2 regions of the Paeniglutamicibacter sp. ORCA_105 genome follow, and region 1 is predicted to be linked to the other one. Evidence: predicted binding sites of a transcription regulator. Region 1 holds the regulator's gene; the other holds the start of a gene.
What was found. Region 1 encodes Rex, which represses fermentation and respiration genes when NADH is low (regulators of the CRP and FNR family bind a similar motif). Its sites were predicted from a motif close to CTTGTGAANNNNTTCACAAG; they were not measured.
Positions count from the first base shown of each region.

Region 2: the regulator Rex is predicted to act here: its motif matches at 11,957-11,976, upstream of ACIPUB_RS07280 (queuosine precursor transporter).

Region 1 is NZ_JBIXLM010000033.1:1,937-17,043, reverse strand. Features, by position in the region: gene proC (pyrroline-5-carboxylate reductase) at 1-475, shown strand, start outside; gene ACIPUB_RS15125 (TrkA family potassium uptake protein) at 560-1,198, opposite strand; gene ACIPUB_RS15120 (TrkH family potassium uptake protein) at 1,224-2,663, opposite strand; gene ACIPUB_RS15115 (acetoin utilization protein AcuC) at 2,929-4,077, shown strand; gene ACIPUB_RS15110 (ArsR/SmtB family transcription factor) at 4,123-4,575, shown strand; gene gdhA (NADP-specific glutamate dehydrogenase) at 4,779-6,122, shown strand; gene ACIPUB_RS15100 (3-deoxy-7-phosphoheptulonate synthase) at 6,527-7,633, shown strand; gene ACIPUB_RS15095 (helix-turn-helix domain-containing protein) at 7,825-8,037, shown strand; gene ACIPUB_RS15090 (30S ribosomal protein bS22) at 8,182-8,280, shown strand; gene ACIPUB_RS15085 (HAD family hydrolase) at 8,392-9,207, opposite strand; gene ACIPUB_RS15080 (glutaredoxin family protein) at 9,257-9,511, shown strand; gene ACIPUB_RS15075 (redox-sensing transcriptional repressor Rex) at 9,618-10,361, shown strand; gene ACIPUB_RS15070 (hypothetical protein) at 10,457-11,203, opposite strand; gene ACIPUB_RS15065 (histidine phosphatase family protein) at 11,474-12,136, shown strand; gene ACIPUB_RS15060 (TlpA family protein disulfide reductase) at 12,141-12,767, shown strand; gene ACIPUB_RS15055 (cytochrome c biogenesis CcdA family protein) at 12,767-13,558, shown strand; gene ACIPUB_RS15050 (cytochrome c biogenesis protein ResB) at 13,558-15,107, shown strand, end outside.
Region 2 is NZ_JBIXLM010000010.1:96,719-111,825, reverse strand. Features, by position in the region: gene ACIPUB_RS07330 (cytochrome c biogenesis CcdA family protein) at 1-875, shown strand, start outside; gene ACIPUB_RS07325 (LexA family protein) at 947-1,369, shown strand; gene ACIPUB_RS07320 (Y-family DNA polymerase) at 1,509-2,783, shown strand; gene ACIPUB_RS07315 (hypothetical protein) at 2,780-3,229, opposite strand; gene ACIPUB_RS07310 (glycoside hydrolase family 3 N-terminal domain-containing protein) at 3,485-4,750, shown strand; partial or broken gene ACIPUB_RS07305 (serine hydrolase domain-containing protein) at 4,796-5,717, opposite strand; gene ACIPUB_RS07300 (S8 family serine peptidase) at 5,859-9,146, opposite strand; gene thiD (bifunctional hydroxymethylpyrimidine kinase/phosphomethylpyrimidine kinase) at 9,523-10,347, opposite strand; gene ACIPUB_RS07290 (hypothetical protein) at 10,427-11,083, opposite strand; gene ACIPUB_RS07285 (TetR/AcrR family transcriptional regulator) at 11,267-11,914, opposite strand; gene ACIPUB_RS07280 (queuosine precursor transporter) at 12,206-12,931, shown strand; gene ACIPUB_RS07275 (DUF4126 domain-containing protein) at 13,120-13,710, shown strand; gene tgt (tRNA guanosine(34) transglycosylase Tgt) at 13,726-15,027, opposite strand.

The sequences.
Region 1 (15,107 bases):
GGTGGTGCGCTCCATGCCCAACACCCCGCTGAAGGTAGGCGCCGGCGCGGTGGGTCTCAGTGCCGGTGAATCGGTCTCCGCGGCGGCGCTGGCAGCCGTCGTGGACCTGTTCGCCGGTTCCGGCGTGGTGCACGTGGTCCCCGAATCCCAACAGGATGCCGTCTCGGCGGTCAGCGGCTCCGGACCCGCCTACGTGTTCTACCTGGTCGAGGCCATGGCCGCTGCCGGGGTTGAGCTGGGCCTGGATCCGGCGCTGGCCACCGACCTGGCCCGTGCCACCGTCGCCGGGGCGGGCAAGATGCTTGCCGACCCGCAGGTTGATCCCTCGGCGCTGCGCCAGGGCGTGACCAGCCCCAACGGCACCACCGAACAGGCCATTGCCACCTTCGACGCCGAGGGCCTGCCGGGCATCATCGTCCGCGGGGCCGCGGCCGCAGCGGCCCGTGCCGCGCAGATCACCCGGGAACTGGCCTAGCAAACGCAAGGGGCGGGGTCCCTCGGGCCGCGGCGTCAAGCTGCGGGTGCGGGACCCCCCCTTGCGTGCGTACCCGGGCGGGCCCTAGGGCCTGGCGGCGAAGCGTTCGAGCAGATCCACATGCCCGGAGACGATCAGTACGTCGCGCCGGGTGACCTTGGTGTCGGGCTGGGCATAGGTAAAGTCCTCGCCGGGGGACTTCACGCCCACCACGGTGATCCCGTACTTGGAACGGACCTGGGACTCGGCCAGGGTGAAGCCCTGGGTCTCCTTGGGCGGGTACATCTTCACGATGGCGAACCCGTCGTCGAATTCGATGAAGTCAAGCATGCGCCCGCCGACAAGGTGCGCGGCCCGGACCCCGGCGTCGGCCTCCGGGTAGATCACGTGGTTGGCGCCGATGCGCGTGAGGATCTTGCCGTGCGAGGGCGTGATCGCCTTGACCCACAGGTGCTCGATGCCCAGGTCCACGAGGTTCACGGTGATCAGCACCGAGGATTCGATGGAGGTGCCGACCCCGACCACCGCCGAGGTGAAGTCCTGGGCGCCGAGCTGGCGCAGCGCATCGATGTTGGTGGCGTCGGCCTCCACCACGTGGGTGAGCACCGATGCCCATTTCTGGACCAGTTCCTGGTTGCGCTCGATGGCCAGCACTTCGCGGCCCTGCTTCACCAGTTGCTCGGCCACGGAGGCGCCGAAGCGGCCCAGGCCGATGACCAGCACCGCGGCGTTGTGGTCAGTGTTCTTGTCAGCCAATGATCGGCCTCTCTTCGGGGAAGTGGTAGAGCTGGTTGCGTTGGCGCAAGGTCAATGCCGCGGCAAGGGTAATCGTACCGATTCGGCCGGCAAACATCAGTGCGGAGAGCACGTACTTGCCCGCCGGCGGCAATTCGCCCGACAGGTTGGTGCTCAACCCCACGGTGGCGAAGGCGGAGATCGACTCGAACAGCGCCCGGGAGAGCGAGGTGCCGCTGATCACCAGCAGCGCGGCCGTGGCCAGCATCACCAGGGTGGCTCCCAGGACGATGACCGAGATGGCCACCCGCATGGTGCCCTCGGGGATGCGGCGGCCGAAGGCGCGCACATCGGTGTCGCCGCGGGCCTCGGCGAAGATCGCCAGGAACATCACCGCGATGGTGGTGACCTTGATGCCGCCGGCCGTGGAGGCCGAGCCGCCGCCGGCGAACATCAGCGCGTTGGAGAGCAGCATCGTCACCTGGTTCATCTCGCCCTGCTCCACCAGGTTGAAGCCGCCCGAGCGGGTCATCACCGAGGCGAAGACCGAGTGGATAACCTTGTCTGAGTCGTTCATGTTGCCGATGGTTTCGGGGTTGGACCACTCCGCCAATGCCCACAGCAGCGCGCCTGCCACCAGCAGGATGGTGGTGACCAGCAACGTGAGCTTGGCGTGCAGCGTCCACTTCTTGGTGTTGAAGCGGTGCGCCAGCAGCACCATCAGCACCGGGAATCCCAGCGAGCCCAGGAACACCCCGAGCATCAGCGGCACCAGGATCCACAGGTCGGTCTCGTAGGGGACCAGCCCGTCGGAGTGCGGGGTGAACCCGGCGTTGTTGAAGGAGGAGATCGAGTAGAAGATGCCGTGCCAGATGGCCTCGTTGACCGGTTCGCCCAGGATCAGGAAGCGCGGGATGAGCATCAGCGCCAGGGCCACCTCGATCGCCACCGAGGTGGTGATCACGATGCGCAGCAGCGAACCCACCTCGCCCAGGGTGGAGGCCGCCGAGGTGTTCATGGAGCTTTGCGCCAGGAGCTTGCCGCGCACGCCCAGGCGCTTGGACACCGCCAGCGAGAGCAGCGATGCCAGCGTGAGGATGCCCAGGCCGCCGACGAACACCGCGATGATCATCACCAGTTGCCCGAAGAAAGACCAATGGGTGGCGGTGGAGACAACCGTCAGGCCCGTGACGCACACCGCGGATACGGCGGTGAACAGCGCGTCGTAAAAGGCCGTGGGTTCGCCGCTGGCCGATGACACCGGAAGCGCCAGCACGGAGGTGAACAGGGAGATCACCAGGGCGAAGGTGACCAGCGCCAGGCGCGCGGGGGAGCGGACGGTGAAGTCGGAGACGATCCGGCGCCACAGTCCCAGGCGTGTGCGCCATCGGGCCGGGGCGCCGCTATCGGTGCCCGGCCGTCGCACAGACTCTGCAGAGGGGGACGATCCCATGTGTTTTGCTCGGCTCCAAGACGTGGAAAAGTTCGGTGCGGAAGCCCTGCCCCGCAAGCTCCCACAATAAACCATGCCACCTCGGGATTCGCCGGTGGCCCGCCGATGCGCGACCGCGCGGACATGCGTGGCCGGTTTCCCGGGCCTTGGCCCGGGGTAGCCGGTGGTGTCTTGGCACACACTGCAGGTGCCGATCGCGTAACCTGAAGGGGTGTTTGCCGTAAATGAGCCCCTGCCCACGACCCAGGTGATCTGGAGCGAGCAGATGATGGAGTACCGCTTCAGCGAGACCCATCCGATGCATCCGATCCGGCTGGAGCTTACCGCCCGCCTCTGCAAGGACCTGGCCCTTTTTGACCGTGCCAATCTCACCCTGGCAGCCCCTCCGGTGGCCACCGACGCGGAGCTGGCCGCAGTCCATGAGCCTCAGTACATCGCCGCCGTCCGGGAAGTCAGCGCCAATCCCGATGTCCCCAATGAGGCGCGCGGCCTGGGCACCGAGGACAACCCCGCTTATGAAGGGATGCACGAGGCCAGCGCACGGTTGGCCGGAGGATCGCTGCTGGCCGCCGATGCCATCCTGGGTGAGCGCGCCCTGCACGTGGTCAACTTCGGCGGGGGCATGCACCATGCCTCCGCATCCAAGGCCAGCGGCTTCTGCATCTACAACGACGTGGCCCTGGCGATCCGGCGATTGCTGGACGGGGGAGTGAAGAAGGTCCTGTACATCGATGTTGACGCGCACCACGGCGACGGGACCGAGTCGATCTTCTGGGACGACCCGCGGGTGATGACCATCTCCATCCACGAAACGGGCATGTCGCTGTTCCCCGGCACCGGTTTCGCCAACGAGATCGGCGGGCCCAACGCGCTGGGCACCGCGGTGAACATCGCGGTTCCCCCGCGCACCGGGGACGCTGCCTGGCTGCGTGCCTTCCACGCTGTGGTCCCGCAGCTGGCGGAGGCCTTCGAGCCGGAGGTGATCGTCTCCCAGCACGGTTGCGATGGGCACAGGGACGATGACCTGTCCAACCTGCGGCTGACCGTTGATGCACAGCGCCAGAACGCGCTGGACATCGCCGAGCTGGCACGCAGGCTCTGCGGCGGCCGGTGGATCGCCACCGGCGGGGGTGGCTACAACACCGCCTCGGTGGTGCCGCGCGCGTGGAGCCATCTGGTGGCAGTGGCCTCGGGCAAGCCGGTCCCGCTGGCGACTCCCGTTCCCCGCAGCTGGCGCGACTACGTGCTCGAGCGCTACGGCATCCGCACCCCCGAGTCCATGGGCGACAACGCAGAATTGTGGTGGCGCAGCTGGGAGGTCGGCTACGACCCGGCGGACCCGGTGGACCGCACGGTCATGGCCACCCGCAAGGAGATATTCCCGCTATTCGGACTCGACCCCTGGTTCGATTAGCCGGACAAAGATGCCAATGCGCGTATATGCGGATAGGGTTATGCGGTGGCTCATGATGATATCTTTTCCGCCCTGGCCGACCCCACCCGACGCAGGTTGCTCGACTCCCTGCGTGGGGAGCCGTGTTCGGTCGGTTCCCTGGTCGAGGCACTGGGCGTTTCCCAGCCGACCGTTTCCAAGCACCTGAAGGTCCTGCGCGAGGCCGGCATGGTCTCCATGCGCGCCGACGGACAGCGCCGTTACTATGCCCTGGAATCCGCAACGTTCCTGAACCTGCAGAACTGGGTGCACGGCTTCGTTCCCCCGGCTCCGGCATCCGACCTGGTCGCGGAACCGTACGCCGATCCGCATTTGGCATCGCATGAGGGGACCAGCCAGGCCACGGTGGCCGCCGCGCAACTGGGCCGCACCGTGGGTCGCGGACTGGAACAGGTGACCGGCCGCGCCCATGACTTCCTGGATCGCCTGCCCAAGCCGAAATTCGGCAGGAAACGGTAGCCGTACCCAGCCGTTCCACCCGCAGAAAGTGCGGCGCAAAAGCATACAGGGCAGCACAAAAAGATTACGCGTCCGTGCCCGATTGATGACGCCCGGTTGGGTCGGCGGTGCCCGGCCGTGACATTCTCGACGTCTGGGGCAGTGCCGCCAGACATGGCGGCAGCGTGCCCTCGTGCCTGCCCCAAGTGATGAGGAGATAAGACTTGGACCAGCATCTAGCGACCATTCGCGACGAAGTGTTCCGTCGCAACCCCGGTGAAGCAGAATTCCACCAGGCGGTGACCGAGGTTTTCGAAAGCCTCGAAGCGGTCTCGCGCAAGCATCCTGAATATGCCGAAGCTGCGATCCTGCAGCGTATGTGTGAGCCCGAACGCCAAATCATCTTCCGCGTCCCGTGGATGGATGACGAAGGCCGGGTACAGATCAACCGCGGTTTCCGCGTTGAATTCAACTCCGCCCTGGGCCCGTTCAAGGGCGGGCTGCGCTTCCACCCCTCGGTGTACCTTGGCATCGTCAAGTTCCTGGGCTTCGAGCAGATCTTCAAGAACTCGCTCACCGGCATGCCCATCGGTGGCGGCAAGGGCGGCTCGGACTTCGATCCGCGCGGCAAGTCCGATGCCGAGGTCATGCGCTTCTGCCAGTCGTTCATGACGGAGCTCTACCGCCACATCGGCGAATACACCGATGTGCCGGCCGGCGATATCGGCGTGGGCGGCCGTGAAATCGGCTACCTCTTTGGCCAGTACAAGCGCATCACCAACCGCTACGAGTCCGGTGTGCTCACCGGCAAGGGCATCAGCTGGGGCGGATCCCTGGTGCGCCCCGAGGCCACCGGCTACGGCGCAGTGATTTTCACCGATGAAATGCTCAAGACCCGTGGCGCCAGCTTCGACGGCCAGCGCGTCTCGGTCTCCGGCTCGGGCAACGTGGCCATCAACGCCATCGAGAAGGCCCAAGCCCTCGGTGCCCGCGTGGTGACTGCCTCGGATTCCTCCGGCTACATCGTTGACGAGCGCGGCATCGACGTTGAACTGCTGCGCCAGATCAAGGAAGTCGAGCGCGGACGCATCAACGAGTACGCCGAGCGTGCCAATTCCAAGAAGGTGCACTTCGTCGAAGGCGGCAACGTCTGGGACGTGGACGCCACCGTGGCGCTGCCATGCGCAACGCAGAACGAGCTGGATGCCAAGGACGCAAAGAAGCTGATTTCCTCCGGTGTCGTCGCAGTGGCCGAAGGCGCCAACATGCCGTGCACCGCCGCAGCGACCTCGCTGTTCCAGGATGCAGGGGTGCTCTTTGCCCCGGGCAAGGCCGCGAACGCCGGTGGCGTTGCCACCTCGGCGCTGGAAATGCAGCAGAACGCCAGCCGTGACTCGTGGACCTTCGCCCACACCGAGGAGCGCCTGACCGAGATCATGGTCGGCATCCACGACCGTTGCGCTTCCACCGCCGACGAATACGGTGTGCCGGGCAACTACGTGGCCGGTGCCAACATCGCCGGCTTCGTGAAGGTTGCCGACGCCATGCTGGCCCAGGGCCTCATCTAGGCAGACAGGCCTCCAGCCGAATTCCGCCTCAGGAGGGCGGGCAGGGACAGACGGGAACAGCAATGGACCCGCCTGGCCCGGCCCGCCCTTTGCCGTGCTTCATGACGTACTGTGTCGCCCGGGAATGGAAACCCATTTGTGATTCGCGTGGCGCGGCTGTAGATTCTCAACCATGACTAATCGTTGGTATGCGTATTTTGTGTCGGCTCTGGAGGGGCCTAAGACGCGATAATTTCGCATACCCACCTTCAGAGCCGACAAGGGCCGCAAGCTATGCTTGCCGGCCCTTCGCTATTTCCAAGATAGCGGCCCTGGAGGAATACGCAGCGTGATCGCCGGGGCCGCATTGAAACCATGAGGCCCCCACTGCACGGCGCGGGGCCGAAACCGAAAGGCCCCAAACCATGAGCACCGCCATCGCCGCCGAGACACAGGCCCGCGTCAACACCAATGAACGGGTGCTGGCAATCACCGAGCTGCCCACCCCCGCGGAACTGATTGCCGAATTGCCAGTGGGCGATGCCCAGGGTTACCGGATCATGCGGGCCCGCCAGGAAGTCCGTGCCGTGCTCTCCGGGCTTGACGGGCGTCTGTTGGTCATCGTCGGCCCTTGCTCTATCCACGACCCTGCGGCCGGGCTGGAATACGCCACCAGGCTCGCCGCGGCCGCGAAGCAGCACGAGGGCGAACTGCTCGTGGTCATGCGCAGCTACTTCGAGAAGCCACGCACCACCGTGGGCTGGAAGGGCCTGGTCAACGACCCGCACCTGGACGGCAGCCATGACATGGCCGCCGGGCTGCGAGCCGCACGCGAATTCATGTTGGCGGCCAGCAACATGGGCCTGCCGCTGGCCACCGAATTCCTCGAGCCGCTCAGTGCCCAGTACCTTTCGGACGTGGTCAGCTGGGGCGCCATCGGGGCGCGCACCACCGAAAGCCAGACGCACCGGCAGTTGGTATCCGGGCTGTCCATGCCCGTTGGATTCAAAAACGGGACCGACGGCTCGGTGCAGGTCGCGATCGATGCCTGCCAGGCGGCTTCCGCACCACAGTCCTTCCTGGGCATTAGCGAGGATGGTCGTACGGCAGTGGTCAAGACCGCAGGAAACGACGACGCCCACTTGATCCTGCGTGGCGGCGCCGACGGACCGAACTTCGCCGCCGCGCCTGTTGGTGCAGCATCGGCAGCCATGGGCAACGCCGGCATGAACCCGCGGGTGATCGTCGATGCCTCACATGCGAACTCGGGCAAGTCCCACGTGCGCCAGCGGGAGGTCATCGCCGAGCTGGCTGCCCGCATAGCGGACGGGGACCAAATGATTGCCGGAATCATGGCTGAAAGTTTCTTGGTGGCCGGTGCGCAGAAACATGACCCTGATGCGGTCGCGCAAGGCTCCGACGTCCTGGCGGGGTTGACCTACGGGCAGTCCGTCACCGACGCGTGCATGGACTGGGACACAAGTGCTGAAATGCTTGCGACCTTGGCCGAAGCGGTACGGACCGCGCGCTAAGCCTCCCCAATCGTGTGTCGGCGGCGGGATATGGCAGTCCACGATGCCGACTTTCGTTCACATTGGCCCCACGAGCCACTAAAATGAATCACAAGGGCATAGGGTATCTTGAGGTGTTGGTGCGGACAGGGTACGTTCCTCGGTCCGCGCCACGGCACGATTGCTATGTGAATTGTCAGGAGAAACAGGGAATGGTCGAATCGCAAAACTTTGCCAGCGCGCGTTTCATGACGGTCGCCGAGGTCGCCGACGTGATGCGTGTGTCAAAGATGACGGTTTACCGACTCGTCCATTCCGGCGAATTGCCGGCCGTGAGGTTCGGCCGCTCCTACCGTGTACCCGAAAACGCCGTACAGGAGTACTTGCGGGCTGCCGGGTTCGGGCGCGACTTCAACACCGGCTAACGCCGCCGATTTTCACGAGTGGTCAGAATCTGCTCTAGAAGCAGGTAATCTGTTAAGGAACGTTTAACGTCCAGTTGGCTATTCTGGTGCTTTGGTGCCGAAGAAATAGTAGTCGGCAATCGAATCAGTTTGTGAGGAACCATTATGGGCTCTGTTATTAAGAAGCGCCGCAAGCGTATGGCCAAGAAGAAGCACCGTAAATTGCTTCGTAAGACCCGCCACCAGCGTCGTAATAAGAAGTAAATACCGGTTCCGGGCTTGCCCGGAATTGAGTATGTAAAAAGGTGCGTTTCCCGTAATAGGGGAACGCACCTTTTTGCATGTTGCGACGGGCGTACGGGACGTTGCCCAGAGTCAGGGACGGCGGCGCAATGCATCGACGCTGCGCCACAGGCCCCAGAGGACGCCCGAGACGCCGGCTGCCTTCAGGCCGAAGGCAGCCGCCCTGCGCCCGGTTCGGAAGTCGTAGACCGGCCAGTTGCGGTCCTTGGCGTGGCGTCGCAGTCTGCGGTCGGGATTAATCGCCACGGGATGGCCCACCGCCTCAAGCATCGGAATGTCGTTGTGGGAATCGCTGTATCCCCAGCATTCGGCAAGATCCAGCCCTTGGTCCCGGGCCAGGATCCGGACAGCTCCGGCCTTCGCCGCTCCGTGGAGGATTTCGCCGACAAGTTGGCCGGTGTAGAGGCCTTCGATATGCTCCACGGTCGTCCCGAGCGCTCCACTGAGCCCGAGCCGCCTTGACATAACTGCGGCAACCTCCAGCGGCGTGGCGGTGACTAGCCACACCCGCCGCCCGGCGTGAAGGTGCTGTTCGGCGATCGCGCGGGTTCCTGGCCAGATTTTCGACTCAATGAATTCGTCATAAATTTCATCCCCGAGCGCAACCATGTCGGCCACGGAGAAGCCTGCGGACAGCAATAGCGCACGGTCACGGATGGCCTGGATGTCACCAAGGTTCTCTCCCCGGGCGACGAACCGCAACTGTCGAACGGCAAACCACGCCACCTCACGCAGCGTAAATGCCCGTCGTTGATACATTTTTCGGGCCACTGCAAAGAGTGAAGCACCGCGCATCATGGTGTTGTCTACATCGAAGAAGGCCGCAGACGTGCCCGATGGCGCCGACTCGAGCCCAGCAAATGTCACGGGGGAAAGGTTGGAGGGCATCCATCCAGTCTATTGCAGTCTTTTTTCGCCGGAGCTGTAGCGTTGAGTCATGAGCAGTGTGCAGACCCCGCGGGAAATTACTTTGTTGGTTCGTTCCGGATGCCACCTTTGCAAGGCCGCGGCCGAAACACTCGACGAGGTCACCAGCAGGTTGAATTACACCTGGCAAAGCGTTGACATCGATCAGGACCCGGAACTCTTGGCGCGACATTCGGAAGAAGTCCCCGTGCTGTTGATAGACGGACGGGTACGGGATTTTTGGGTGATTGATGCCCAGCGCCTTGAAGCATTGTTGAGCAGCTAGGGGCAACGAAGCCGCCGCCTGTCCGCGACACCAAGGGTGGTGCGGTGGCATGGGCAGAACTGGTTGGAAAGACATGAAGGTATCCAAGGAATCGAGTCAGAGCAGAATGCCCACCGAACACCAACCAGCAAGCAACGAAGCGAAGCTCCCTGCTGCCGAAAATCCGATTGATCACGACCTGGATCCCGGCGCATCGGTGGAACAAACACCCACGGGTTCACTGGGCAGGATTCTCCCTGAAGCGACCCTGGCGCGATTGACCCAGTACCTGCGTGCGCTCGGTGCCATGCAGACGCGCGGTGAAGCGCGAACTTCGTCCGGTGTGCTGGCCACCGAGGCAGGGGTCAACCCTGCGATCCTTCGCAAGGACCTGTCCTTGCTTGGGTCCTATGGAACCCGTGGGGTGGGATACGCGGTGACCGACCTGGTCGAACAGATCTCCAAGGCCATGGGGCTTTTGAGGCAATGGCGCGTGGCGATCATCGGTGCCGGTAACCTGGGTCGCGCACTTTCCGGATACGGCGGATTCCGAAGCCGGGGATTTGAAGTTGTCGCGCTACTGGATTCATCGCCAGATGTGGTTGGCACGACGGTGGGGGACCTGCAGGTCCAAGACATTTCCGACTTGGACGAAATCGTTGCGGCCACGAATGCCAACATTGCCGTCCTATCCGTGCCGGGGGCAGCGGCGCAAGATTTGTGCGACATGCTGGTTCAATGTGGTGTTCGAAGCATATTGAGCTTCGCACCCGTGGTGTTGCAAGTCCCGGCAGGGGTCGTGCTGCGGAAGGTTGATTTGGCCACCGAACTGCAAATCCTTGCCTACCACGCGCAGAACCTCGATTCCTAGAAATCGCCCACGGGAACCGGTCTTAAACTCAAGTGGTCCGTGGGATTCAACCGGCAACGGCTGAATCCCAGGGACCACTTCTTAGATTTTGATGCTTAGCGGTATCCGGCTTTACGTGCTGCTCGACGAGCGGCAATGTACTGGCTGGAGGGACGCAACCAAGCAAACACGACGCCAACCACTCCCAGGACGACGGAAAGGGCCGTCAGGACCCCGCCGGCAATGCTGAACAACGACAGGACAGCCAGAATCGTCGCGAAGATGCGTGCAACGCCGCTTCCCTTGCGGATCATGAACGCGATCAGGACGTAAATCAGCAAGCCGATCACGGCGAACACGATCGCGGTGGTCTGGATCATGGGAATTGCGTCGGCGACGTTCATGCCAGCAGCCGAAAGCTGTTCCTCCAATTCGGGGACTGCCCGAAGCTGCTCCATGATCGCGGTGGTGCTCAAACCAAACACCGAGCTCAGCAGGAACGCGACGCCTGCCGCAATGATTGCCCAGAATGAGGTGTCCAGTTCCTTGGGTCGGTGGGTCGGCATCTGGGGCGGAGCAAAGTTGCCTTGCGGCGGAACAGGGAATCCGCCGTATGGCTGCTGGCCGTAGGGCGCCTGCGGCGGCTGCTGACCGTATGGGTTGTTTGCGGGGGCGGGCTGGCCGTACGGGTTGGGGTTCTGGCCGTACGGATTAGTTGGCGGAGTCCCGTTCTGTGGAGGTTGGCCGTAGGGAGGTTGTCCGGCGGCATTCGGATCCTGCGGTGCACGCTGTCCGTACTGCGGGGGTGCTGGTTCCTGCGATGGCTTCTCTGGGTTCACGGGATCATTCTCAGGGGTGGACATGGCCTGCTCCTTTGGTTTGACGAACTACGGCTTACCCTCACGATATCGGTTGAAGATTGCTTTTCACCCCTCCGAAAGGATGGTTTTCCGATTGGATCGGGACACTCGCCGAAGTCCTTCCTCGGGCCAGGAATCGCCTGCCGCCCATGAGGACGGGATGTCGTTTCCGGTTGAGCAATTGAGCTTTCGGCGCTCGCCATGAGCCTGGTGCGTGGGCAAAATCAAGTGTCCGGTTTAGGTAACGGTACAAAGTTTTGAGACACTTAAAACATGTCGACTGCCACCGTTCACCTGCTGCGTCACGGCGAAGTGTATAACCCGGACAGGGTCCTCTACGGTCGACTACCGGAATTTCACCTTTCCGATCTAGGCAACCAAATGGCCGAGCGCGCCGCGGAATACTTCACGGGGCAACGGAACGCGGGTGCCAATATCACCCACTTGGTGTCGTCTCCGCTCGTTCGGGCTCTGGAAACGGCAAAGCCGACGTCGCAGGCCTTGGGCCTGGAAATCATGACAGATGATCGCATTATGGAAGCGGAGAACCGCTTCCAAGGACTTTCCCAGATCAAGAATCGACTGAGGGAACCAAAGTATTGGTCCTATGTCGTCAATCCATTTCGTCCATCCTGGGGGGAACCCTACCGGGACCAGGTGGAACGAATGATGACCGCCATTGTTGAACACCGTGATCGCGCGGTGGAACTTGGCGGACGGGGGGCGGAAGCCATTTTGGTCAGCCATCAGCTGCCCATCTGGGTGACACGCCGCTCCGCCGAGGGCAAAGCCCTGTGGCACGACCCGCGGAAACGCGAGTGCACTCTCACCTCCGTGACTAGCCTGGACTTTGATGGTGAAAGTCTGGTCGCAGTCCGATATGCAGAACCTAGCGTGGACCTTCTGGTGAACGCTGCGAACATCCCTGGAGCTTGAGATCATGATCGATCCCATCTCGTCCCGAGCACAGCGCTTGGGACGACGTACATTCTTGCGCGCAGCACTGCTTGGTGCCGCCGTGCTGCCGCTGGCGGCGTGTGTGGGGGACGAAGATCCCCTGGCCAAGCAGGCAAGGGAAGGCAACAACAAAAATTACATTGCCGGTGACGGTTCTGTGGAGGAATACGGTCCAGCTTCACGCACCGAACCCGTGGAGATCAACGCGGTGGCCTACGACGGAAGCACTATCGATTCGGCCACCTGGGCCGGGCAGGCGACTGTCTTGAATTTTTGGTATGCGGCTTGTGCTCCATGCCGGATCGAAGCCCCGCACATGGTCGAACTCAATGAGGAGTTCAAGGGCAAAGCGGAATTCATCGGCATCAACGTGCGGGATGAGAAGGAAGCGGCAGAAGCCTTTGAGCGCACCTTCGGAATCAAATACCCCTCCGTGCAGGACACTCAGGGGACGATCCAACTCGCCATGACCAAATACGTTCCGCTTAAGGCCGTACCGACCACGTTGGTCCTGGACAAGCAGGGGCGCGTTTCCGCCCGCATTCTTGGCGTTGCCGACAAACCCACACTCAAGGCCCTGATCACCACGGCCCTCACCGAGTCGTTGTGATCGACTCCGTGCTGGCCGGCGCCTTGACGCTACCGGCCCAAGGCAACCAATTTGCCGAGATCATCCAGGATGGTTCACTGATTCTCGCGGTTCCCGTTGCCATCCTTGCAGGACTGGTCTCCTTTCTGTCGCCTTGCGTGTTGCCTTTGGTTCCCGGCTATTTGGGGTACGTCACTGGCCTGTCCGGTGCCGACCTCGCAGATCAAAAGCGCGGCCGCATGGTCACAGGCATCGGTCTGTTCATCCTGGGCTTCACTGCCGTCTTTGTCCTGGCGGGCGTGGTCTTTTCGCAAATCGCTGCGTGGATGCAATTCGAGGGTGCCTGGATCATCCAGGTCTTGGGCGCGGTCGTGATTCTCATGGGCGTCGTTTTCATGGGTGGCTTTTCCTTCATGCAACGCGATGCGAAGATCCATCGGAAACCGCCTGCCGGCCTTTGGGGTGCTCCCGTTCTGGGAGTCACTTTCGGCCTGGGATGGGCCCCATGTATCGGCCCTACGTTGGCTGCGGTTCTGGCCATGAGCACAGGAATCGACCCAAACCCCGCCAAGGGTGCCTTGTTGACTTTCTTCTACTGCATGGGTCTGGGGCTCCCGTTTCTCTTCATCGCCATGGCGCTTCGGCGTGGCATGGGGGCCATGAAGTTCTTCCGTCGGCACCAGCTGGCGATCATGCGCTTCGGCGGCGGCATGTTGATACTTCTGGGAATCTTAATGGCCACCGGCCTATGGGGTTCCTGGGTTACGCAATTGCAGGATTGGTTCACCAATGAGGTCAGGTTGCCCATCTAATGGCAAAAAAAGATTCTAAAAAAGACGTAGCGGTCCCGGCCCTCGGTTTCAAGGGCATGCTCCGATGGGGCTGGACCCAGCTCACCAGCATGCGCACGGCGCTCTTCCTGCTTCTGCTTTTGGCCGTGGCAGCAGTACCCGGGTCGCTTTTCCCCCAGCGCTCCATCAACCCGGAGCAGGTGACAACCTACCTGACCAATAAGCCGACGACCGGGGAATGGCTCGACCGTTTCCAGCTCTTCGATGTCTATTCTTCGGTGTGGTTCTCGGCGATCTACCTATTGCTGTTCATCTCCCTGGTCGGGTGCATCCTGCCGCGCGTAAAAAAGCACGCGCAGGCGCTTCGCACACCGCCACCCAGAACCCCGTCGCGACTTAACCGGCTACCCCAGAACGGCACCATTGCGATCCAGACGGCTGACGAGTCGGGAATCAGTGACGAACAAGTCGTACGGGATGTCACCGGGCTTCTCAAGAAGCGTGGTTACCGCTCCGAAGCCAGGCCAGAGGGTGCCAGCCCCTCAGTAGGTGCGGAACGTGGATACAGTCGTGAAATCGGCAACCTGCTCTTTCACATCTCCCTCGTTGGCCTATTGGCCTCGGTTGGAGTCGGTGGCGCCTTCGGGTACAACGGACAGCGGGTACTTGTCGAGGGGGAGACCTTCGTGAACTCCTTGGTGTCCTACGATTCCTTCAAGCCCGGAACCTGGTTCCAGGAAGACTCCCTGGATCCATACTCGGTGAAGCTCGACAAGTTCAATATCACCTTTGACCGCGAATCCACGACGCACTTCGGCCAGCCAATCGACTTCACGGCCGAGGTCGAGACCCGGCGCAGTCCGGATGCCGAACCCGAGAAGGAAAAACTTCGGGTGAACCATCCGTTGCGCATCGACGGCGCTGACATGTACCTGGTTGGCAACGGCTACGCCCCCATCGTTACAGTACGTGACGGCAACGGAGACATCTCCTTCAGCGGTCCCGTGGTCTCGGTGCCCCAGGATGGCATGTACACCTCGTTGATGGTCGTCAAGGTCCCCGACGCGAATCCCGAGCAACTTGGATTCCAGGGATTCCTTCTGCCCACGGCCATGACCGATGAGACAGGGTTCGCAATATCCGGCGACCCGAACGCGATCAACCCGCAGCTGCAGCTGAACTCCTACTACGGGAACCTGGGACTGGATGACGGTACGCCACAGAATGTGTACGTGCTTGAAACCGACGAGCTCACCGAACTCAACAGTAGAAACCTTGATGCAGGCGGCATTGTGTTGGGTGCCGGGCAGACGTACGAATTGCCCGATGGAAAGGGCAGCATTTCCTTTGACGGGCTCAAGCGTTTCATTGGCGTGGATATCGCCTACGACCCCAGCAAGCGCCCGGTGGCAATCTTTGCTGCGCTTGCCTTGTTGGGATTGGCCATCTCGCTCTTTACCCCGCGCCGCCGTGCCTGGGTGAAAATCAAGAAATCCGTTGACGGCTCGGGCCGCGAAGAGCGGATAATCGAATACGGATTGCTGGCCCGTGGTGAAGACCACCGACTTGA
Region 2 (15,107 bases), on a different contig from region 1:
ATGCATTGATCGGTGGAATGCTTGGCGTACTCAGCCCCTGCAATGCATTGTTGCTGCCGGCGTTCTTCGCCAACATCGCGACCTCGCGTGCCAGGCTCCTGAGCCTTGGTTCCGTGTTCCTGGCGGGCCTGCTAGCCACCCTGGTCCCGCTCGGACTGGGTATGGGATGGCTGGGCGGAACCTTCACCATTGACCGCGGCGTCTTGCTCGGCGGAGCCGGATGGGTGCTTGTTGCCCTGGGGCTGCTCTCGGCGTTTGGCGGAGGGATAGATTTTTTCCGTCTGGTTCCGGGCCGGCCCCGGCCCGTCGCCGGATCGCTCGCCGGCACATTTGCCCTGGGTGCCGTTTCCGGCGTGGCTGGATTCTGCACGGGCCCGGTGTTGGGCGCGATCCTTACCCTCGCACTGTCTTCCGCGTCCCCGGCCCGCGGCGGAACGCTGTTGGGGCTTTACGGCCTAGGCATGGTGCTGCCGATCATGTTCATTGCCCTACTGGTCCGCAAACTCGGCCACCGTTCCCTTTCATGGATGCGAGGGCGGCGATTCCGTGTGGGCAGGTTGCGCCTGCACACGACCTCCTTGGCGATGGGGGCGGTCACCGTGCTCGTTGGTTGGATCCTCATCTTCACCAATGGCATGGCCGCCGTGCCCGAGCTGTTGCCCTCGAACTGGATCGCCGCATTTGAAAACCTGGGAAGGCAAGTTGACGCAGCCGTTCCGTCGTGGGCCTGGACGGCACTGGTCGGCGCATTGTTGCTGATCGGGTGGCTTCGTGCCGCCGTCCGCAGGACCAGCGGAACGGGTGGCGCCGACGCCTCGAGAGACCCGTCGGCAGGCAGGTCCGACCCCGATGAAGGCGTCCCGGAATTCCGCTAGCGATGCCCTCCGCGAGCATTTCCGCTGATAAGCTGGAGTATCGAATCTATGTTCTAGGAAGGGCGGGGTCTATGTTCGGAATGGACCAGCCGCAGCCGCCGCCCCCGCAGCCGGAATCCCAGGGGCCCGTTGGAGCCGTTGAGGCCATGGGGTTTCCCTCGCCGGCCAGGGACTACTACAGCGGAGGAATCGACCTGAACCGCCTCTTGATTCGGGACAGGACGTCGACATTCCTGATGCGGGTCTCCGGGAATGCCATGGCCTCTTCCGGAATCAGCCACGGAGACGAAGTCATCGTGGACCGGGCCTTGGCCCCACGCGACGGATCGGTGGTCATCGCCGTCCAGGACGGCGAGCTGGTCATCCGCCGCCTCGTGTCCACCCGCGGCACTATGGTCTTATGCAGCGACGAGCAGCCGCAGGAGCGGGCCGAGGCCGTGACCGAGGAAACCACCATTTGGGGCGTGGTCACCAGATGCCTGCACCATGTTTGAGTCGTCGGCGACCGAACCGAGAGGGGCGCGCGCCACGTCACCTGGAGCGCATCGACGTGCGTAGCCACACCGCTGCCAAATGCCCTGTGCCGGGTGAGCGGCATTGGTCCCGGAGCGAACCTTCGGCAGGGGAGGCCCGATGACCGACCGGATCGCGCTCGTGGACGTCAACAATTTCTATGTTTCCTGCGAGCGGGCCTTCGACCCCAAACTCAACGGCAGGCCGGTTGTGGTGCTTTCAAACAACGACGGCTGCGTTGTCGCGCGCTCGCAGGAGGCCAAGGACCTGGGCATCACCACGGGCGCACCGTTCTTCCAGGTCAAGCAATTCATCCAAAGCCATGGCATGGCCGTGCGCTCGAGCAACTACGAACTGTATGGGGACATGAGCGCCCGGGTCATGGAGGTCCTCTCGCGGTTTGGCACCTGGCAAGAGGTCTACTCCATCGACGAGTCCTTCCTGGGCATCCAAGGCAATCCCGACCAGCTCGGTGAGCTGGCCACACGCATCCGCGCGGCCGTGGGACGAGGGGTAGGGGTTCCTGTCTGCGTGGGAGTGGCCCCGACCAAGACCCTGGCGAAGTTCGCCAACCACGTGGCCAAGCACAATACGCATCTGGGCGGTGTGTGCTCCATGGACTCCATGGATCCGGGCCTCATCGAGAACATCCAGTCCCGCGTCCCCGTCACCGACCTGTGGGGAGTCGGAGCCCGCACCGGTACCAAACTTGCCGGGATGGGCATCGCCAGCATCGCGGACCTCAAGGCAGCGGATGTCACCGAGATCCGCAAGAAGTTCTCCGTGGTCCTCCAACGCACGGTCCTGGAACTCAACGGAACCCCGTGCATTCCCCACAACGAAGAACGCGCCGACAAGCAGCAGATCATGTACTCGCGGTCCTTCTCCAGCCCGGTGAGCACCATCGAGGACATGGTCGAGGTCATGTCGATCTATGCCCAGCGGGGTGCGGCCCGGCTGATGTCTGATGGGCTTTGGGCCACGCTACTCACCGTCACCGCAGGGACCAGCCGCTTTGCCGGAGGGGAAGCCTCGTTTCCGTCGGTGACGCTCAAGCTTCCCTCACCGACCCAGGACCCAATCCTGCTGACCCGCCTGGCCGTTGGAGCCATGCGCGAAATCATGCGGCCCGGCGCCGCATACGTGCGCGGAGGAGTCGTGCTTTCCGCCTTGCAGCCCGACCCCGGGCAGGCCGCCTTCGGAATCTTTGAACAGGACATTTCGACAAAGCATGTCGGCGACGTACTGGGTGCCGTCAAGGCCAAATTCGGGAACAAATCCATCGGACTCGGTTCCGGGGGACTGGCAGTGGAACCGGGCTGGTCGATGAAGCGGGAGTTCTCCTCGCCCAAGTTCACTACCGATTGGGCGGAAATCCCCGTGGTGAAGGCCTAGCTGTCTCGGTCTCGGACGGAGGCACAGATTTCCTCCGGGCAGCCCTGCCAAGTCTTGGAAAAGAACGCCACGATTTCCAGTCCGCGTTCGAAGCGGTACTTCACTGCCGGTCCGCCGTTCACAGCGCTCGCCGAGCGCCGGATACCCATGAGGAAGAACTCGCACACCGACACGTAGTTCCACAGGTCCATGGCTGTATCAATGACTTCGTCGTGGGTCATCCATTCCCGGTCTTCGACTACGGCTTCTGCAAAGTCGAGCACGATTTTCCGGTCAACGGCATGGTGCTGTCCGCAATCGCACCATTCAATACCGCGGGACGGCATCTGCCAGACATCTGGAACCAGCTCGGTGTCGGACGGTTCTTCCGGGGCATGCCGGCGGGAAATACCCGACTGCAGCGTGCCCTCAGTGGTCGTCGTTCTGAGGAGTGCGCTCGGTGCCAATTGGTTCCTCCTTGAAATGTCCTGTGCCCAGCATAGGCTTGCCCTCCGACAGCTTGGCCGGGTGCCGGGGAAACTGCGTCAGGCGGCAACAAGAACTTTCCATGAAATCGACCCGGTTGAAATCCCCGTGGCAATCCCTGGACGGGGAAGACGTCGAGAACAATGAGTGTCTCGTCACGATTGGTGGGTCTGGGTGCCACCGTCCGCGCATTTTTCTGGCACGCTGAAGGTGGTTGAGAAAAGAGGCTGCGCACCATGAGCATTTCACGAGCAAAAATTTCCCTGCGGTGCAGGATATTGCCACTGGTGGTCCTTACAGCACTGGTGTTGGCCGGTTGCACCCCTTCCCCGGCACCGGCACCGACAGACAGCGCCGGTACGTCGGCGCCCGGGAACACCGCCCCTTCTTCCAGCCCGACCCCATCGACGGACCCGAACCAGAGCCAGACAACACCCGGCAACGGACCCACGTCCGCCCCGCAGCAAAGCGCCGCCGAAAAGACCCTCGATTCCATGGGCCTGGAAGAAAAAATCGGGCAGGTTCTCATGGTCGGCGTCCCGGCCACCGGAAGCAGCTCGGCCGACCGGGCGGTCATTGCGGAGCATGCCCTGGGGAATTTCTTCCTGAAGGGCAGAAGCGGCGCCGGCAACACGACAACGGCCGCAGTGGTCGACAAGGTCGAATCCACCATCTCCAAAACCCTGTCGGCGGATATCGACCCGTTTGTGGCAACCGACCAGGAAGGCGGCTCGGTCCAGGTCCTGAAGGGCAGTGGCTTTTCAACCTTGCCGGCCGCACTGACCCAGGGCGGCTGGGCCACCCAAACGCTACGTGAGGAGGCCTCTGACTGGGGCCAAGAACTTGCTGAGGCGGGAATCAACGTCAACCTTGCACCGGTCGCGGACACTGTCACTTCGGCCGCGTTCGCCCCCTCCAATGCGCCCATCGGATACTGGAAACGTGAATACGGGTACGACCCAGATACCGTCTCGGCGGCTTCCCGCGCATTTTCCGCCGGGATGCTGGCGGCTGGTGTGGACCCGGTGATCAAGCATTTCCCCGGCCTTGGCCGCGTCACCAAGAACACCGACACCACAAGGAATGTCACCGACACCCGGACCACCCGGCACGACGCCTACCTCAAGCCATTCAAGGACGGAATCGCCGCCGGCAACGACTGGGTAATGGTCTCGAATGCCTACTATGCCAAGATCGACGCCAAGAACATCGCTCCGTTCTCCTCGACCGTCATGCGCGGGATGCTGCGCGAGGACCTTGGGTTCGACGGAATCATCGTTTCCGACGACATGTGCGAGGCCGCGCAGCTGGATCCTTGGGCCCCCAGTGCCCGTGCCTTGCGCTTCTTCGAGGCAGGAGGCACCATGATGCTCTGCGTCAATGCCGGCAACATGCCGGCCATAGCCAAGGCGTTGCATGCCAAGGCGAGCAAGGACCCGGCTTTTGCCCGCATCATCGACTCCGCGGCACTGCGGGTGCTCGAGGTCAAGGAACGCCGCTAGGGGCGGCCCTCCCGGCCTCGATCCTGCGCCCACGTGCGGGTGTCGTCAACCATGGGATCCGAGCAACGAAAGCAGGGCGGACTCCGGCCTGAAATCCGTCTGGCCGGGACAAATGAGCGCGGCCGCGGCACCGGTGGCCGGGGAGGTGAAGACGGCGCTCCTGTAGCCGGGCCCGGATCCTCCATGCCCCCAGAGCCCCAGCCCGGCGTCGATCATGACACCGGCGCCGTAGCGCGGTTCTTTCCAGGGTGCCGGCGCCTGCACGGGAACCGAATCCATGAACGCCGCGCGCGCGGCGTTGGACAGTGCCGACGGGAAGAGCGGGTTGGATTCCGCGAAGAGATCCCCGAACCCCAGTAGATCCGCGGGTGTGGAGAAGGCCGCGCCGGCTGGTCCCGCCCACAGGGTCGAGTATCCGGAAGGGGTCAGCGAGGTTTCGGGTTTCGGGTTCCGGGTAGCGGGTCGAGGTCATGTCCGCGGGCTCGAAGATCTCCCGATGCAGGTATTGGCCCAGGGACATGCCCGTGATTCCCTCCAGCATGGCTCCCAGGTACCAGTATCCCGTGTTGCCATAGGAGAATGTGCCAGGCGTCTCCCGGGTGCTGGCTGCGGAAATTTCCTCCAGCTCCCAGGGTTCGCCGGGATCCGCGCTGATGGCGCGCTGGTAATCCGGGTTGGCGGTGTAGTTGCCCAGCCCCGCGGTGTGCGTCAGCACTTGGGCGATCGTGCAGCCCGTTGGGGCACCGGGCAATCGCGAGGCCAGGGGATCGGCGAGTGTGAGCAGCCCGGCATCGACGGCACGCAGGACGCCGGCGGCAACGAACATCTTGGTCACGCTGAAGACCGGCAACGGCTCGGCGGGACCGGAAACCTGTATGCGGGCCCCGTCCCGGGGGCCGCGATAGGCCGCCACCGAACCGGTGGGAAGCTGCCGGAGAAGGACCTCGAAGGCCAACGCGTCGTCCATGGCTCCGAGCCTAGTCCCGAAGGCCGTCGGTATAGCGGAAAAGGCGCGGCCCGGGGCCGGGACAGCGAATGGAATTCCACTGTCCAGGCCCCGGGCCGCGTCCTTGGGTGCCGATCGTTCATTCGGCACCGTTGGTCCGTGCTACTTGCGAACCTCCACATCCACCAGCTGGGCGCGATTGCCAGAGGCGTTGTGCAGGTGCAGGAACAGGGCCTTGGCATCGGTGGCTTCCGGGGCGACGGTGGCGGTCAGCTTGTTCTTGTCCAAGTCGGCAAACACGGTTCCGGCACCGGCGAAGGACAAGGCCGGGGCGATCGCATTGAAGTCGATCCAATCGGTCTCGTCCACCGGGGCCAGGGCACCGGATTCATCGGAGTTGTAGAAGGAGTACGTGCTCACGCGGTAGGAAATCGGGGCACTGGATCCGTCCAGTCCCAGCGCCGCCAGCGACACCGGGAAGCCTGCCACGTTGGTGTCGAAGGTGTTGGAGTCCACGTCACCGGTCAGGCCGTTGAGCAGCTGCAGGTCCACCTGTTCGAAGGACTGCAGGCTGTAGGTGGCCACCAGGTCCGCGTCCAGTTCGTCAGCGTAGGTGTTGAAGGTGACGAAGTCGGCCACCGAGTCGCCGTTGGTGTCGATCTCGATGTTGACCTCGGTGGCGCCGGCCAGGTGGGCCCAGTTGCCCCAGGTGCTGACACCGAAGTTCAGCAGGCCGTCGGCTGCTCCCGTGGTGGGGGCGGTGGACGCCGCTCCGACGTGCTGCAGGTCCATCTCACGGGCCCCGGGAACATCGTCGGTGCTGTCGGGCAGGCGGTCCGAGGAGGCGCCGTGCTCGAAGGCAGAGACCAGCGAAACCACCTGGGTGTCTCCGGAACCTGCGCGGATGTCGTCGCCGGCCATGTCGATGGTGCCGGAAGTCGCGCCCTTGGCGAACTTGACCTTCTTGGCCGCCATGTCGGAGACCAGCTTCGGTGCTGCATGCACCGGGACGCGCAGCGTCGGGGCCGTGGAGCTGGAAAGCTCCACGCGGCCCGAGACATCGGCGACCCAGGCCCGCGGCAGGCCAAGCTGGGCCCGGTCCATGGTCGGATCGATGGTCTTGGCGTACTTGCGTGCGTCGACGTTCAGGGTGACGTTGACCTTGGTGCTGGCCCCGGCCTTGAGCGTGACCGTGTTCCGGTCCAGGCTGTAGCTTGCGCCGGGGATCTTGGTGGCCGGCACGTACTTCACGTTATAGGTCTGGGTCTCATCGGACTTGTTGACCACGGTGATGGACTTGGTGGCTTTGTACTTGTTCTTGTCCACCTCGATGACCCCGAAGACCACGGTGGTCAGGTCCGGATCGTCAGTGGCGTAGGCATAGGCCGGGGTGCTGATCGCGGCGTCCGCCACGACGCGGCCGGAGCCCACGCGGTTGGGCCCGTAGGCCTGGCCGTTGGCGGCGAGGATGTCCACCGTCGCGGTGTTCATCACGATGGACTTGACCTCAAGTGCGGTGTAGTCGCCGCTGCCGGCCACGAGGGCGGCAATGCCCGCGGTGTGCGGGGTCGCCATGGAGGTGCCGGACTTGACGGCCGGGCCGGTGCCGGTTCCGACACCGACGGAGCCGATGAGCGTGCCGGGGGCCGCGACGTCGGGCTTCACCACGCCCTCCGAGCCGTGCACTCCGCGTGAGGAGGACGAGTTCAGGGTGTCCCCGAGTCCGGACTCGCTCGATGCGGTTCCGACCATGGCCGGGTCAAGGGTGACGTTCAGCGTTCCGGCCTGGGCCGCGGGACGCAGCTGGTCGGAGTAGGCCTTGGTGAACTGCGCTCCGGGGATCGTGGAATTGCCGGCGATGCCTGCCTCGAAGACCGAGACCTCGGCGTCCAGGATGACGCCGGTGGCACCAGCGGCCTCGGCGTTGTTGAAGCGGGTACCCGAGCCACAGGGGAACTCGAGGTTTTCGCTCCACTGCAGCCAGACCCACTTGCCGGTCAGGGAACCGGGCTCAAAGGCGGTGCAGCCGAAGGCGTTGGCGGCCGGGGCCATGATGACCTCGCCGGTGAGCGTGGCCGGGTCGGCGGTGGTGTAGTTGAAGTTGGCCGAGTATTGCCCGGCCGCGGTTCCGGCGACGTCGGCAGGGGCATTGACGGTGATGCCATCGAGGGTGACCCTGGAGGCCACGGAATTGGCGACGGTGAGCGAGGAGCGGGCGTTGCCCGGCGAGCCGCCGACGTCGGTGACGTCCCCGGCGTTTCCGGAGGCCACGACCGAGAGGATGCCCAGGTCGGTCAGTGCGTTGACGATGTCGTTTTCCGGGTCGTCCGCGGGTGCATGGTCCGAACCGAGCGACATGTTTACGACCTGGGCGCGGTCATCGAAGTTGCCGTCGTTGTTGGGATCCAGGACGTAGTCAAGGGCCTGGCCGACCACGGCGGAGGAGCCGCCGCAGCCAAAGACGCGGATACCGACCAAGGCGGCTTCCGGTGCGCTGCCCGGGCCGATGCGCATGCCCGCCACCTCATCGGCGGTGAGCTTGGTGTAGTCCCCGGTGAACGTGCTCCCGTCGGCATTCACGCCGTTCCCGGCGGCAGACCCTGCGACATGGGTGCCGTGGCCTGAGGCTGCGCAATCCAGCGGGTTGGAATCGGGACGGGGAACCGGCTGGTAGTCCGGTGCGCTCGGGTCGGCGTTGTAGTCATCGCCCACCAGGTCCCAGCCGCCGATGAACTTGGCCGGGTCATACAGCCCGGAGTCCCTGGCCGGCAGGACATCGGAGGACTTCGCCTCGGAGTAGGCCTGGAGTGTGCCCGGGCCGCCGAAGCCGGCATGCGTGTAGTCGATGCCGGTATCCAGCACCGCGATCCTGATGCCCTCGCCTGTTTCCTTCAGCGCTGTCCACGCCTCGAGGGCGCGGGTGTCGATGTCGGCGTTCTTGTTCTCCTGCGTCTTGGGCACGATCGCGGTGATCTTCTTGACGTCGGGACGCGCGGCCAGGGCGCGCAATGCCTCGGCGTCCCCGCGCAGTGCCACGCCCGGAAGCGAATTGGTGGTCGTGTAGATGACATCGGCCTTGGCGGCCTTGGCCGCAGACTTGCCCTTGGCCTTGATGCCGTCGCGGATTTCCTTGACCTTGGCGGGGTTCTTGACCGACTTGCCCCGCGGGGCTTTGGCGCTTTCCGGCTGGGTCGCTTCGAAGGCGCCTTCGCCCTCGAACTGCACATAGACAGAGACTTCTCCCTTGGCCACGGACAGGGGGCCGGAGACCTTCAGGTCCTTCAATGCCTTGGGGGCGAGTCCCCCCAGGGATGGTGAATCCGACCCTGGTGCCGGGTCGATCGTGGGTGGTGCCGCAAGGGAAGGGACGGACATGGTGACGGCCAGGGCAAGCCCCGAGGCCGAAGCCAGGATCGTCCGCGCAAGTCTGTGACGACGCGGGTTGGACATGGTTCTCCTTGTATCCGAAGGGAGTGACGCGGGAGGAAACCCATGGCTGCTTATCGGTGTCCGTCCCACGCATATCTTATGTGAGCCGAGGCACATATCAAGGGGTTGTTTGAGATTTCCCCGAATGTGTCCCGGCAAAGTGTCGGCGGGGATCGATAACCTGTGGTCAGTCGGCGAACCTCTTGGGGAGGTTGGCCGCCCGGAGCGCCGGCACTGCGTCCGGAAACGTGCAGATGGCATCGGGCAAGGACGCCGTCGAAACGGTTTTCGGGCTGGATGCCGGTGTTCCGCGGGCGTTTTTTGGGGAAACGCAAAAGCGCTGGTCCCGTGCATGCACGGGACCAGCGCTTCAACCAACCTGCGGTGTGTGAAATTCCTAGCGCGAGCCGCCCTGCCACAAGGCATCGAAGGGGGCTGCGGAGGAAACGCGGTTCTTGATGCCCTCGGTGACAAAGGCCTTGGCGTTGCGTGCCGCCTGCAATGGCGACTCGCCCTTGGCCAGCTCGGCGGTGATGGCCGCTGCCAGCGAGCAACCGGCACCCGACACGGCGACTTCCCCCACCTTCGGGGCGGACAACACCTCGAGGGTCTCGCCGTCGTAGAACACGTCCACGGCATCGCTGCCGGAGAGTCGGACACCGCCCTTGGCCAGCACCGCCGCACCGGAGAGCGCATGGATCTTCTTGGCGGCCTCGGTCAGGTCCTCGACGTTGTTGATGCTCATCCCGGAAAGGGACTCGGCCTCGAAGTGGTTCGGCGTGACGAACGTTGCAAGCGGCAGCAGGGTCGACTTGAGCGCTTCGTCGGTGTCCAGGGCGTGGCCCGGTTCCTGGCCCTTGCAAATCAACACCGGATCCAGCACGACGTTGTCCCATGCCTGGTCCTTGAGCGCGGCCGCAACCGTGTTGATGGTGGCAGGGCAACCCATCATGCCCAGCTTGACGGTCTTCAGGTCCCCGGCATAGCAAGTCTGGATCGCCTCGAGCTGGTCGGCAATCACCTGCGTCTCCACCGGCACGAAACGGTGGTTCCAGTTGTCCTTCGGGTTGAAGGACACAATGCAGGTCAGGGCAACGATCCCGTAGGTGCCCAATTCCTGGAACGTCTTCAGGTCGGCCTGGGCGCCGGCGCCGCCGGTTGCTTCGGAGCCGGCGATGGTCAGGGTAACGGCGGGACGGATCCCGGTGGAGGCAGAAGTCATGCATTCATTTTAGGCGGTTTCCCGCGGGGCCCACACGCACGGGGTTGTCCGGTGCCGCGCCGGGCACAGTAAACGGGAACTAAGACCTGGTGAAGGTGGTCAGCTGGGTCGCATTTGACCATCCGGCGCCTCGTTCGGAACGCGTGCCGGCGGCGGTGTCGGCTGCGGTGACCATGAAAAGCACCGGCAGCCCCTGGCGTGCCGCCGTGGCGGCAAGGTTCGCAAGGATCGCGGCGCGGAACTGCTCGACATTGGAAGTGGCGGTGATGCTTGGGTCGCACAGGAGCGCGAACCCCTCGGCGAAGCGGATCCGGCCTCGGCCGACAGGAGCGTCGAAATCCGCGATTTCGACCACGTCGTAGTCGTTCATGGGGGCCTCGAATAGGCTTGCCGTTTCCGGCAGCACAGCCACCTGCTCCACGTCGTTGGCAAGCGCCACCAGCAGGACGCGCCGATCGCTCAGGCTCCAGCCCCGTGCGGCAAGTTCCCGGCTCGCGACCCCGTCCGGGGAACCCAGGAACGTCAGCCTGGTCTGTCCCTGATGCCCCGAAAGCCCTGGATCTCCCAGCAGGGTGGGCAGTTCCTCGGGAACGGGCCAGGTGCTGATGATTTCGTAGTCGCTTCCGTCTTCGGCGATGCTATGCAGTCGTCCGGCTTCGTCGCGGACCACCGTGCGGTCGCGAATCAGGGCAAAAGCATGGACCCAGGGAGGAAGGTTTGAGGACTCGAATGGCATCTGGCGGCTCCTGTTCCATGGACGGGCAACGGAATGGCGACTCGGGACACAAAATGAGCGCTGATCTGTGGCGACCGTTGCGTTTCGCGCCCCGTGCGAGGCTTCACCTCCGACTCTACGCCTGAAGCTGCCGAATCCGGGGTTGCCCGTTCGGCAGGGCAGGGAATTGGAAGAGGGAGAGGCCTAGGTTGCGGTGCGCACCAGAGAGAGCACGTCGTCGAGGATGCTGCGGACCACGGGCATTCGCGAGAGCACTACCAAGCGCGCGACCACCGGGGCAACGTTCTTGATGAGCCGCAGGCTGCGTGCGGCACCCGGGGACGAGTCGTAGGCCCAGAAAAGGAGAATGCCCCGTTGAACCAGCCACAGCAATTGGGGCAGTTCCGTTCGAATGGCCAACGGGGGCAGGGGCCTGCTGGCCGTCACCACCTGGCGCCACAATCCGAGTTCCATGGCTCGCTGGACATTGCCGAGCTCTGCGTTGGAACCGGAAAAGGCCGTCCGAATAAACGCGGGTCCGAACTCGCGGAAGGGCGTCATGATGTCCAGGCCTTTGCCCAACGCAATGCGCAGGTTCGTCTCGAGGTTGTTCCCTGGCACCAACAATGGCCAAGTAGCCGTCCGGTGCTCCTCGATTAGCTGGCGGAACAACTCATGGACGATGGCGTCCTTGGAATCGAAATAGTAGTAGGCATTGCCCAGGGAAAGCCCGGATTCCTGGGCAATCGAGCGCATTGTGGTCCCTGCGAATCCCTTGGCGGCGAAGAGCCCAATGGCCGTGTCCAGCAGCAGCTGGCGCGTATGGGCGCTCTTGGCGGTCGGCTTTCCCACGGAGCTCCTTTCCACGCTGGGCATTGGTCTCAATCATAGCCAGTTTTGAACGCGTTCAAAACCAAGATCTCCGGTATGCAGGCCTTGAAAGGCCCAATGCGATGGCTCTATGGGGCCCCGGGATCGCGAAAGCGCCAAATCGGAGGCAGCGAAGGCATGGGATACTTGAAGCTCAAGTGCTAATACAGCGAGTGGTCCCCACGACCCCGATTTCCTTGGCTGCGTCGATCGCGGCGGGAGTCGTTGCGCCGGGACCGGCTTGGCGAACCACTTCTTCGATTGGGAATCACCATGGGCGAAAACACCGCCTCAACAACACAACGTCCGAAGGCCCCGCGTGCCATTTTTGCGTCCGCGGGAAGCCCCTACTTTTCGACAGTGCTTGCACTGATGGCCGTCGTGGTCATCCTTTCCAACGTCGGTGCCGCCAAGGGCGTCACCTTCGGCCCCATCGTCACCGACGGAGGGTTCTTCCTCTTCCCCTTGGCCTACATCCTCGGTGACGTCATTTCCGAGGTCTACGGATTCAAGGTCGCCCGCCGCGCCATCATCACCACCTTTGCACTGGCGGCCTTCTCCACCCTGTGCTTCTGGATCATGATCCAGCTGCCCGCGGCCGAATGGTACGACGGGCAGGAAGCCCTCGAACGCACGCTGGGCCCGGTCTGGCTCATCGTGCTGGCCTCGCTGCTCGGCTTCCTGGTCGGGCAGACCCTGAACTCCTGGGTGCTGGTGAAGATGAAGGAACGCTTCGGCGAACGCGGGCTGGTGGGCCGCCTGATGAGCTCCACCGGGGTGGGCGAATTCGCCGACACCCTGATCTTCTGCTCGATTGCCGCCACCGTCATCGGAATCACCGACATTCCCACGTTCATCAATTACGTGGTGGTCGGGTTCGTCTACAAGACTGCTGTGGAGTTCCTCTTTGTCCCGGTGACCACGCTGGTGATCCGCTGGTTCAAGCGCCGTGAACCCAGCTACGAGCTGCATGCCCCCGTGTCGGACGGCGTCGCGTAGGCAAACCGCAACACGAATACGGAGGCGGTGGCCTCTTCGCTTTCACTTGGCGAAGGAGCCATCGCCTTTTCGATGCTCCCGGGGCATGGCACGCGCGGTATTGGATGATCAGGGTGTTTGGCCGTTGGACAATGGCGGCACCGGCACGTTGCGGTGATTGCGTCCCCGGCTGCGCCTATTCTGGGCACATGGAACTACTCACGGCCGCCGGGCTGAGCTCGGCCGCGGGACTGAACGCGTATATTCCCCTGCTCGTGCTGGGGTTGCTGAACCGCTTCACCTCATGGGTGGCGCTGCCCGAGGGATGGGGCTGGCTTTCCAACGGCTGGGCGCTGGGAATACTGGCGGTGCTGCTGGTCATCGAGGTCGTGGCAGATAAGATTCCGGTGGTTGACTCGGTCAACGACGCACTGCAAACGGTGGTGCGCCCGGCCTCCGGCGGACTCGTCTTTGCCTCCGGCGTCGGATCCGAGACCGTTGCCGTGGCCGACCCCGGCGACACCTTCGGCTCGGCCCAGTGGGTGCCGCTGCTCATAGGCGCGGCGATCGCACTGGCGTTCCACCTGCTCAAGTCAGGGTCGAGACCGCTGTTGAACCTGGGCACGGCCGGGGTTGCCGCCCCGGTGGCGAGCACCGCCGAGGACGGGGCATCGCTGGGCCTGAGCCTGCTGGCCATCGCCTTGCCCGTGCTGGTCCTGCTGGTAGCCGTGGGGCTGGCCGTGCTGTTGCTTATTGGCGTTCGCAGGCTGCGGCCAAGAAAGGGCAGCCCCGCGGGCTAGGCCCGCTTCGGCGGCTTAGGCGGAGACGGTTTCCAGGCCCTGCGGGTCCGGAGCGCCGGCGTAGTAGCGGGAGTGGACACGTTCCTTAAGCTCGTAGAAGGTGCCGTCCTCGATGGCCGCACGGGCGTCGTCGACCATCTTCACCACGAAGCGCTCGTTGTGGATGGAAATCAGCGTGTGGCTGAGAAGCTCCTTGGCCTTGAAAAGGTGGTGGATGTAGGCGCGCGTGTAGTGCTGGCAGGTGTAGCAGTCGCACTCCTCGGACAGGGGAGTGAAGTCAGTCTTGTATCGCTGGCCCGAAAGGTTGAACCGGCCGTGGGGAGTGTAGAACGCCGAGTTGCGGGCCACCCGGGTGGGGGAAACACAGTCAAAGGTGTCCGCGCCGTTCTCGATGGCCGTGAAGAGGTCGTCGGGCTCGGAGATCCCCAGCAGGTGGCGCGGCTTGTTCTCCGGAAGTTCCTCGGCGCACCAACCCACGATGGTGCCCAGGTTTTCCTTTTCCAGCGCGCCCCCGATCCCGAAACCGTCAAAAGCCATGGCGCCGAGGTCCCGGCAGGCCTGGCGGCGCAGGTCTTCGTACTGGGCGCCCTGGATCACGCCAAAGAGCGCCTGGTAGTCCTTGCCCACGCGGGAATCGGTGAGGTTGAAGTGCTCTGCCACGCAACGCTCGGCCCACAGGCGGGTGCGTTCGAGCGACTCGACCTGGTAGCCGCGGGAATTCTGCAGCGTGGTCAGCTCATCGAAGGCGAACATGATGTCGGCGCCGATCTTGTGCTGCACGTTCATCGACACCTCCGGGCTGAAGCGGTGCTTGTTGCCGTCGATGTGGCTCTTGAACCAGACGCCGTCGTCATCCACGTTGGCCAGGCGTTCCTTGCCCGGGGCCACCGCGTCGTCGGGACCGGACTGGTCCACCGATTTCATGTCGATCACCTTCTTGAATCCCGAGCCCAGGCTCATGACCTGGAATCCGCCCGAATCGGTGAAGGTGGGTCCGGACCAGTTCATGAACTTTCCCAGCCCGCCGGCGGTGTCAAGGATGTCGGCCCCGGGCTGAAGGTAAAGGTGGTAGGCGTTGGCCAGCACCGCCTGCGCCCCAAGTTCGGCCACGGATTCGGGCAGCAGGGCCTTGACCGTCGCCTTGGTACCAACGGCAATGAATGCCGGTGTCTTGATCTGCCCGTGCGGGGTGGTGATCACGCCCGTGCGTCCGTTGGACACCGAACCGTCGGTGCGGGTCAGCCGGGTTCCGACGTCGAAGGAGAACTCGTCCTGGCGCGGATGGGGGGCAGTGGCATCAAAAGAATCGTTCGGCACCTACCTAGTGTGCCGCATGCCCCCGGCATGGCGGCAAAAACCGGCGCGTGCGGTGGCTCACCCCGCGCTATTCCTTCCCT